DNA from 3 places in the Citrobacter sp. Marseille-Q6884 genome. Region 3 is predicted to be linked to each of the others. Evidence: riboswitches for the same ligand, from Rfam matches in the RefSeq annotation. Region 3 holds a riboswitch; each other region holds the start of a gene.
What was found. A riboswitch is a leader RNA that binds a small molecule or an ion and turns the genes downstream of it on or off. The one in region 3 is predicted to bind thiamine pyrophosphate.
Positions count from the first base shown of each region.

Region 1: it holds a riboswitch for thiamine pyrophosphate, as region 3 does, so the genes downstream of both, thiB (thiamine ABC transporter substrate binding subunit) here and thiC (phosphomethylpyrimidine synthase ThiC) in region 3, are expected to answer to the same signal.
Region 2: it holds a riboswitch for thiamine pyrophosphate, as region 3 does, so the genes downstream of both, thiM (hydroxyethylthiazole kinase) here and thiC (phosphomethylpyrimidine synthase ThiC) in region 3, are expected to answer to the same signal.

Region 1 is NZ_CAMDRE010000001.1:1,877,884-1,880,149, reverse strand. It holds gene sgrR (HTH-type transcriptional regulator SgrR) at 1-855, shown strand, start outside; TPP riboswitch at 902-1,119, shown strand; gene thiB (thiamine ABC transporter substrate binding subunit) at 1,277-2,260, shown strand; gene thiP (thiamine/thiamine pyrophosphate ABC transporter permease ThiP) at 2,236-2,266, shown strand, end outside.
Region 2 is NZ_CAMDRE010000001.1:2,947,161-2,949,426, forward strand. It holds gene N7268_RS13935 (SDR family oxidoreductase) at 1-629, shown strand, start outside; TPP riboswitch at 845-941, shown strand; gene thiM (hydroxyethylthiazole kinase) at 973-1,761, shown strand; gene thiD (bifunctional hydroxymethylpyrimidine kinase/phosphomethylpyrimidine kinase) at 1,758-2,266, shown strand, end outside.
Region 3 is NZ_CAMDRE010000001.1:1,386,134-1,388,399, forward strand. It holds gene thiC (phosphomethylpyrimidine synthase ThiC) at 1-1,099, opposite strand, end outside; TPP riboswitch at 1,181-1,406, opposite strand; gene rsd (sigma D regulator) at 1,456-1,944, opposite strand; gene nudC (NAD(+) diphosphatase) at 2,041-2,266, shown strand, end outside.

The sequences.
Region 1 (2,266 bases), 490 kb from region 3:
ACCGGCCCTTATGCGGTGATGCGTAATACCCATAACCAGCTAAAAATTCACGCATTTGATGATTACTTTGGCTACCGGGCGCTGATCGACGAAGTTAACGTTTGGGTCTTACCGGACATCGGTGAAGAACCCGGCGGCGGGCTGATGCTCAAAGGCCCAACAGAAGACGAAAAGGCGATTGAAAGCCGGCTGGAAGAAGGCTGCTATTACCTGCTTTTTGACGCCCGTACACATCGGGGAGCCAATCAGGAGGTCAGGGAATGGATAAGCCGGGTACTCTCACCAACAAATTTAATCTACCACGCCGACGAACAGTATCAGCGCCACTGGTTTCCCGCCTACGGTTTACTGCCGCGCTGGCACCATGCCAGACCGGGTCATGGTGAAAAACCCGCCGGGCTGGAAACGCTGACGCTCACGTACTATCGCGATCATATTGAGCACCGTGTTATTGCCCAGATCATGAAAACGTTACTGGCAGAGCATCAGGTCCAGCTGAATATCCAGGAGATCGACTACGATCAATGGCATGCGGGGGAAATCGTCAGCGATTTCTGGCTTAACAGCGCCAACTTTACCTTGCCGCTGGACTTCTCGCTGTTCGCCCATTTATGCGAAGTCCCGTTACTCCAAAACTGTATTTCCCGGGACTGGGAAAGCGACGCCGCCCGCTGGCGAACCGGGGAGATGAGTCTGGCGGCATGGTGCCAGCAACTGCTCGCCAGTAAAGCCATTGTGCCGCTGATTCATCACTGGCTGATCATTCAGGGACAGCGCAGTATGCGCGGGCTACGCATGAATACTCTCGGCTGGTTTGATTTTAAATCAGCGTGGTTTGCCCCACCGGATCCTTAAAGATGGCTCTTGATTGCCGCATAGCAACAAAATCATTACACTAACGCCGTTCTCAACGGGGTGCTAAATAAAAACATACACAAAATCATTCATGATGCATCAAGGCGGCAAGTGAGTTCCCAGGAGCATAGATAACTCTGTGACTGGGGCATGCAAGCGCAGCCAACACAGAGGCAGCGTGAATGATGAAGTGTATGGGCTGAGAGATACCCGTCGAACCTGATCCGGATAATGCCGGCGAAGGGATTTGAGGCTATAACTCAAGTCCTTTGCCACCTAACTCGTCATACTTCAAGTTGCAGATGCGTTGGCTTTCCTCGCTCACCCCAGTCACGTACTACCTGTACGCTCCTGAGGATGCGCTGCGTCGCTGCCTTCCTGCAACTCGAATTATTTAGAGTTTTACTTTATGAGGTGCAAAGTGTTAAAAAAATGTCTTCCCCTGCTGCTGCTGTGCGCAGCGCCTGCCTTCGCCAAACCTGTTTTGACCGTCTATACCTACGACTCGTTCGCCGCTGACTGGGGCCCCGGTCCAACCATCAAGAAAGCCTTTGAAGCTGACTGCAACTGCGAGCTGAAACTGGTGGCGCTGGAAGATGGCGTATCACTGCTGAACCGCCTGCGTATGGAGGGGAAGAACAGTAAAGCCGACGTGGTACTGGGCCTGGACAACAACCTGCTTGATGCCGCGATGCAAACCAAACTGTTCGCCAAAAGTGGCGTGGCAAGCGACGCGGTCAACGTCCCTGGCGGCTGGAAAAACGACACCTTCGTTCCGTTTGATTACGGCTATTTCGCCTTTGTCTACGATAAAAACAAACTGAAAAACCCGCCGAAAAGCCTGAAAGAACTGGTTGAAAGCGACCAGAAATGGCGTGTGATTTATCAGGACCCACGCACCAGTACACCGGGTCTGGGACTGTTGCTGTGGATGCAAAAAGTGTATGGCGATAAAGCACCAGAAGCCTGGCAGAAACTGGCGGCCAAAACGGTCACCGTCACGAAAGGCTGGAGTGAAGCTTACGGTTTGTTCCTGAAAGGTGAAAGCGATCTGGTGCTGAGTTACACCACCTCTCCGGCATATCACATTATCGAAGAGAAAAAAGACAATTACGCTGCCGCCAACTTTAGTGAAGGGCACTATTTGCAAGTGGAGGTCGCCGCCCGCACCGCCGCCAGCAAACAGCCTGAACTGGCCGAGAAGTTCCTTAAGTTTATGGTTTCTCCGGCATTCCAGAATGCGATTCCGACCGGCAACTGGATGTATCCGGTGACCCAGGTTTCCCTGCCGACAGGCTTTGCGCAACTGGATAAACCCTCCAGCGCGCTGGAATTCACTCCGCAGCAGGTTGCGGCCCAACGTCAGGCATGGATTAGCGAATGGCAACGCGCCGTCAGCCGTTAATTCCTG
Region 2 (2,266 bases), 1.6 Mb from region 3:
CCGTGGGGTACCGCCGCCCGTTTGATGAAACTGACTGGAGTGATGTCAGTGGTGATGTCTGGCCATATCAAAAATCAAAAACGCTTTCGGAGCGCGCAGCCTGGCATTTCATCGAGGAAGAAGGGCGTGGTCTTGAACTTTCGACTATTAATCCTGTTGCGGTATTAGGACCCGTGCTGGGAGCCGATTACTCGCATTCCACCCGGATAATTAAAAACATGCTGGAAGGTGAGTCGGGTTGCCCGAATATCAACTCTTGCTTTGTTGATGTCAGGGATGTGGCTAATTTACACCTACTGGCGATGACTCACCCGGCCGCTAAGGGAGAGCGATTTCTTGCAAGTTCCGGTAACAGTCTGACCCTACTGCAGGTGGCGCAGACGTTGTGCGATCGCATGGGGAGTGAGGCCCGCAACGTATCCACTCAGAGATTGAGTGATGACGAGGTACGTACCGCCGCCAACAAAAATCCCGTTATGCTGGGGATGGTCAAACTGCTGGGGGTCGATATGAATGTGACGCATGCGAAAGCCACAAACCTGCTAGGTTGGATGCCTCGCGCACCTGAAGAGGCCATAATCGCAACCGCGAAAAGCTTACTTGCGCTTGGTCTGGTGAAAATCAATTAAGCCTTCTTCTGATGATCTTTTGCCGTGTCATAGCGTTCAGGCATTAAGCACCCACAAGATGCGAATAATTTGCGTAGTGTGATGGAGAAGAAAAGAGAATCACACACGCATTCGTTCTCGGGTAGGGTATCGTCGGGTGGGGGCGATAGCAGGGCTGATGGGCTTGCATCAGCACGTCACTTCCCATAATCTTGCAAAAAGTAAGCTAATTTGTACCAAACGACTCGGGGTGCCCTTCCTTGTGAAGGCTGAGAAATACCCGTACCACCTGATCTGGATAATGCCAGCGTAGGGAAGTCTGACACTGCTCGTGTCCCTTCTTCGCGCGGGCAGGAGCTGAACTATGCAGCCTGACCTGCACAGCCGCACGCTTGCGGCTCACACGTTACATCATTTTAGAACGCTTTCCCCGCTGACACATTGTATGACCAACGAGGTTGTACAGAGCTTCACCGCCAATACTTTACTGGCTTTAGGTGCTTCACCTGCCATGGTGATTGAACCGCAAGAGGCCAGCCAGTTTGCGGCGATGGCCAGTGCGCTACTGATTAACGTCGGTACCCTCACTCAGAGCCGCGCGACGGCAATGCGCGCGGCGGTTGAACAGGCCCATCTGACTAAAACGCCCTGGACACTTGATCCTGTCGCCGTAGGCGCACTGGAATACCGTCGCCGTTTTTGCCTGGACTTACTCGCGCTTCGTCCTGCCGCCATTCGCGGCAATGCCTCAGAAATCCTCGCGCTGGCGGGAATGAACGGCGGTGGACGCGGCGTAGATACCACTGACACAGCCATCGCGGCGCTTCCGGCGGCGCAGGCGCTGGCGCGTCAGATTGGCACCGTGGTTGCGGTTACCGGAGACGTGGATTACGTCACCGACGGTCAGCGTATCGTGAGCGTGAATGGCGGCGATCCGCTGATGACACGCGTGGTCGGCACCGGATGCGCCTTGTCAGCGGTCGTGGCAGCCAGCTGTGCGTTGCAAGGCGATCGACTGGATAACGTCGCGTCCGCCTGTAGCTGGATGAAACAAGCCGGGCAAATCGCCACTGAACACTCGACAGGACCGGGCAGTTTTATTCCGGCATTTCTCGACGCCTTATATAACCTGAACGCGCAGGAGCCAGCATGAAACGGATTAACGCACTCACTATCGCCGGAACCGATCCCAGCGGCGGCGCAGGTATTCAGGCAGATTTGAAAACCTTCTCGGCGTTGGGCGCCTATGGCTGTTCGGTGATCACGGCGCTGGTGGCGCAAAATACGCGCGGGGTGCAGTCGGTTTACCGGATTGAACCTGACTTTGTCGCCGCGCAACTGGATTCCGTATTCAACGATGTACGCATCGACACCACCAAAATCGGCATGCTGGCGGAAACGGATATTGTTGAAGCGGTCGCCGAGCGTTTACGCCGTCATCAGGTACAAAATGTCGTGCTGGACACGGTTATGCTGGCGAAAAGTGGCGATCCGCTGCTTTCGCACTCGGCGGTAGAAACGCTCCGCACCCGTTTGTTGCCGCAAGTCTCCATTATTACGCCGAACTTACCGGAAGCGGCAGCGCTGCTTGGGGCATCGCATGCGCGAACAGAACAGGAGATGCTTGAGCAGGGACGAGCGCTGCGTGCGCTTGGCTG
Region 3 (2,266 bases):
GGGAGAGGCACCATTTCGCCATAATTGACCCCCCGCGCGAGACAATACCGGTCAGGCGTTTGGCGGTCATCGGCACATAACGCAGCAACACACCCGCGTGGATGGTGAAGTAGTCCACTCCCTGTTCTGCCTGCTCCAGCAGCGTATCGCGGAACGCTTCCCAGGTGAGATCTTCAGCGATCCCATTGACCTTCTCCAGCGCCTGGTAGATCGGTACGGTGCCGATCGGAACCGGACTGTTACGCAGGATCCACTCGCGGGTTTCGTGGATATAGCGACCGGTGGAGAGATCCATGACCGTGTCTGCGCCCCAGCGTGTAGACCACACCAGTTTTTCAACCTCTTCCTCGATGGAGGAGGTGACTGCTGAGTTGCCGATATTGGCGTTGACCTTCACCAGGAAGTTACGGCCAATAATCATCGGCTCCGATTCCGGGTGGTTAATGTTGGCAGGAATGATGGCACGCCCGGCAGCTACTTCATCACGTACAAATTCCGGCGTGATATTTTCCGGCAGGCGTGCGCCAAAGCTCATTCCTGGGTGCTGGTGGCGCAGCACTTCACTGCGGATGCGCTCGCGCCCCATGTTTTCACGAATCGCGATAAATTCCATCTCCGGGGTGACGATCCCCTGACGCGCATAGTGCAACTGAGTCACACGACGGCCAGCTTTAGCGCGTTTTGGCGTCAATAATCCCGTAAAGCGCAGTTCATCCAGGCCATCGTCGGCCAGGCGTTCTTTGGTGTACGCCGAACTGAGGTCGTTGAGTTCTTCGCTATCGTTACGCGCGGTAATCCATGGCTGGCGCAGCTTTGCCAGACCCTGCTGGACGTTAATGGCAACATCAGGATCGCCGTACGGACCAGATGTGTCATACACCGGCACCGCTTCGTTATCTTCAAACTGTGGATGGTCTTTTGACCCGCCAGTCAGCGTGGGGCTAAGCTGGATTTCACGCATCGGAATACGGATATCCGGCTGCGAACCTACAATGTAGATGCGTTTTGAGTTAGGAAAGGCAGTGCCTTCCAGCGTATCGATAAAGTGTTGGGCCTGGGCGCGCTGCTCGCGGCGTGATGGTTTAGTAGTGACAGACATAGCTCATTCCAAAAAAGTAAGGATATGGCTTGTCAGACGACGGATGAAGCAAGAGAAACGATCACCCAAGGGCGATGCAGTTGTAGATTGACTCTTGTTCCCTTCGCAGGTTTTAACCTGATCAGGTTCCGCGGATCCCGAATTAACGGTCTCAGCCTTTCCCACGTCATCCTTCGCGCTGCCTCTGTGTTGGCTTCGTCAGCTCATTCCAGTCACTTACTAATGTAAGCTTCTGGAGGTTCACTGACTTGCCGCTTTGATGCATCACGAATGCTATTGTGGAAAATAAGCACTCCGACAAGAAGTAACCTCAAAAAGAGGTAATGAATGTAAACTACGCGTTAATAGTCTGGAACTCAAGCAGGACGTTTGATCATGCTGCTGTCATGCATCGCATCCAGTACCAGCATAATCAGCTTATCTTCCAGCACAAACCGGGCTTCCAGCGCTTCGCCGAGATCTGATAAAACCGTTTGAAATTCAAGGAAATTATCATGATCGATAGCGGTTTCCAGGCTGGAATCATAATAGTCCATGATCAGCTGCGTATTGGCCTCCAGTAATGGCCAAATTTTCGTTGCTTTTAAAAGCTGCCCGTTCCCTTCCAATTTATGGAGAATGCGTTCATAAATACTGAAGTGGCCGGTGGAGAGGTAATCGACCAGGCTTTGACAAAAATCATCCAGCGCTTTTTCATTGAGTCGCATGTACGATTCTTTGCCAGGCTTAATGCCAACCAGATTGTAGTAAGCCACGAGCAGGTGCTTACGTACATGTAGCCAGCGATCAACCAGTTTATTACTTCCTCCGACGTGCTCCGTCAGGCTTTCCAGCTGGTTTAGCATGATTGACTCCGCAAGATGGTGTTTAAAAACTGCTCACGTACAAATGTAAAAATAATGTAAACAACATGCCTGTGAAGCAAAGGTAGCGCAAGAGATATGGATCGTATAATTGAAAAATTAGACAGCGGCTGGTGGATTGTCAGTCATGAACAAAAGATATGGCTACCACATGGAGAGTTGCCCCATGGTGAAGCGACTCGTTTTGATCTGGTAGGGCAGCGCGCACTCCCGATAGGTGAATGGGAAGGGGAAACGGTCTGGCTGGTGCAGCAGCAACGCCGGCATGAAATGGGATCAGTTCGCCAGGTTATCGATCAGGATG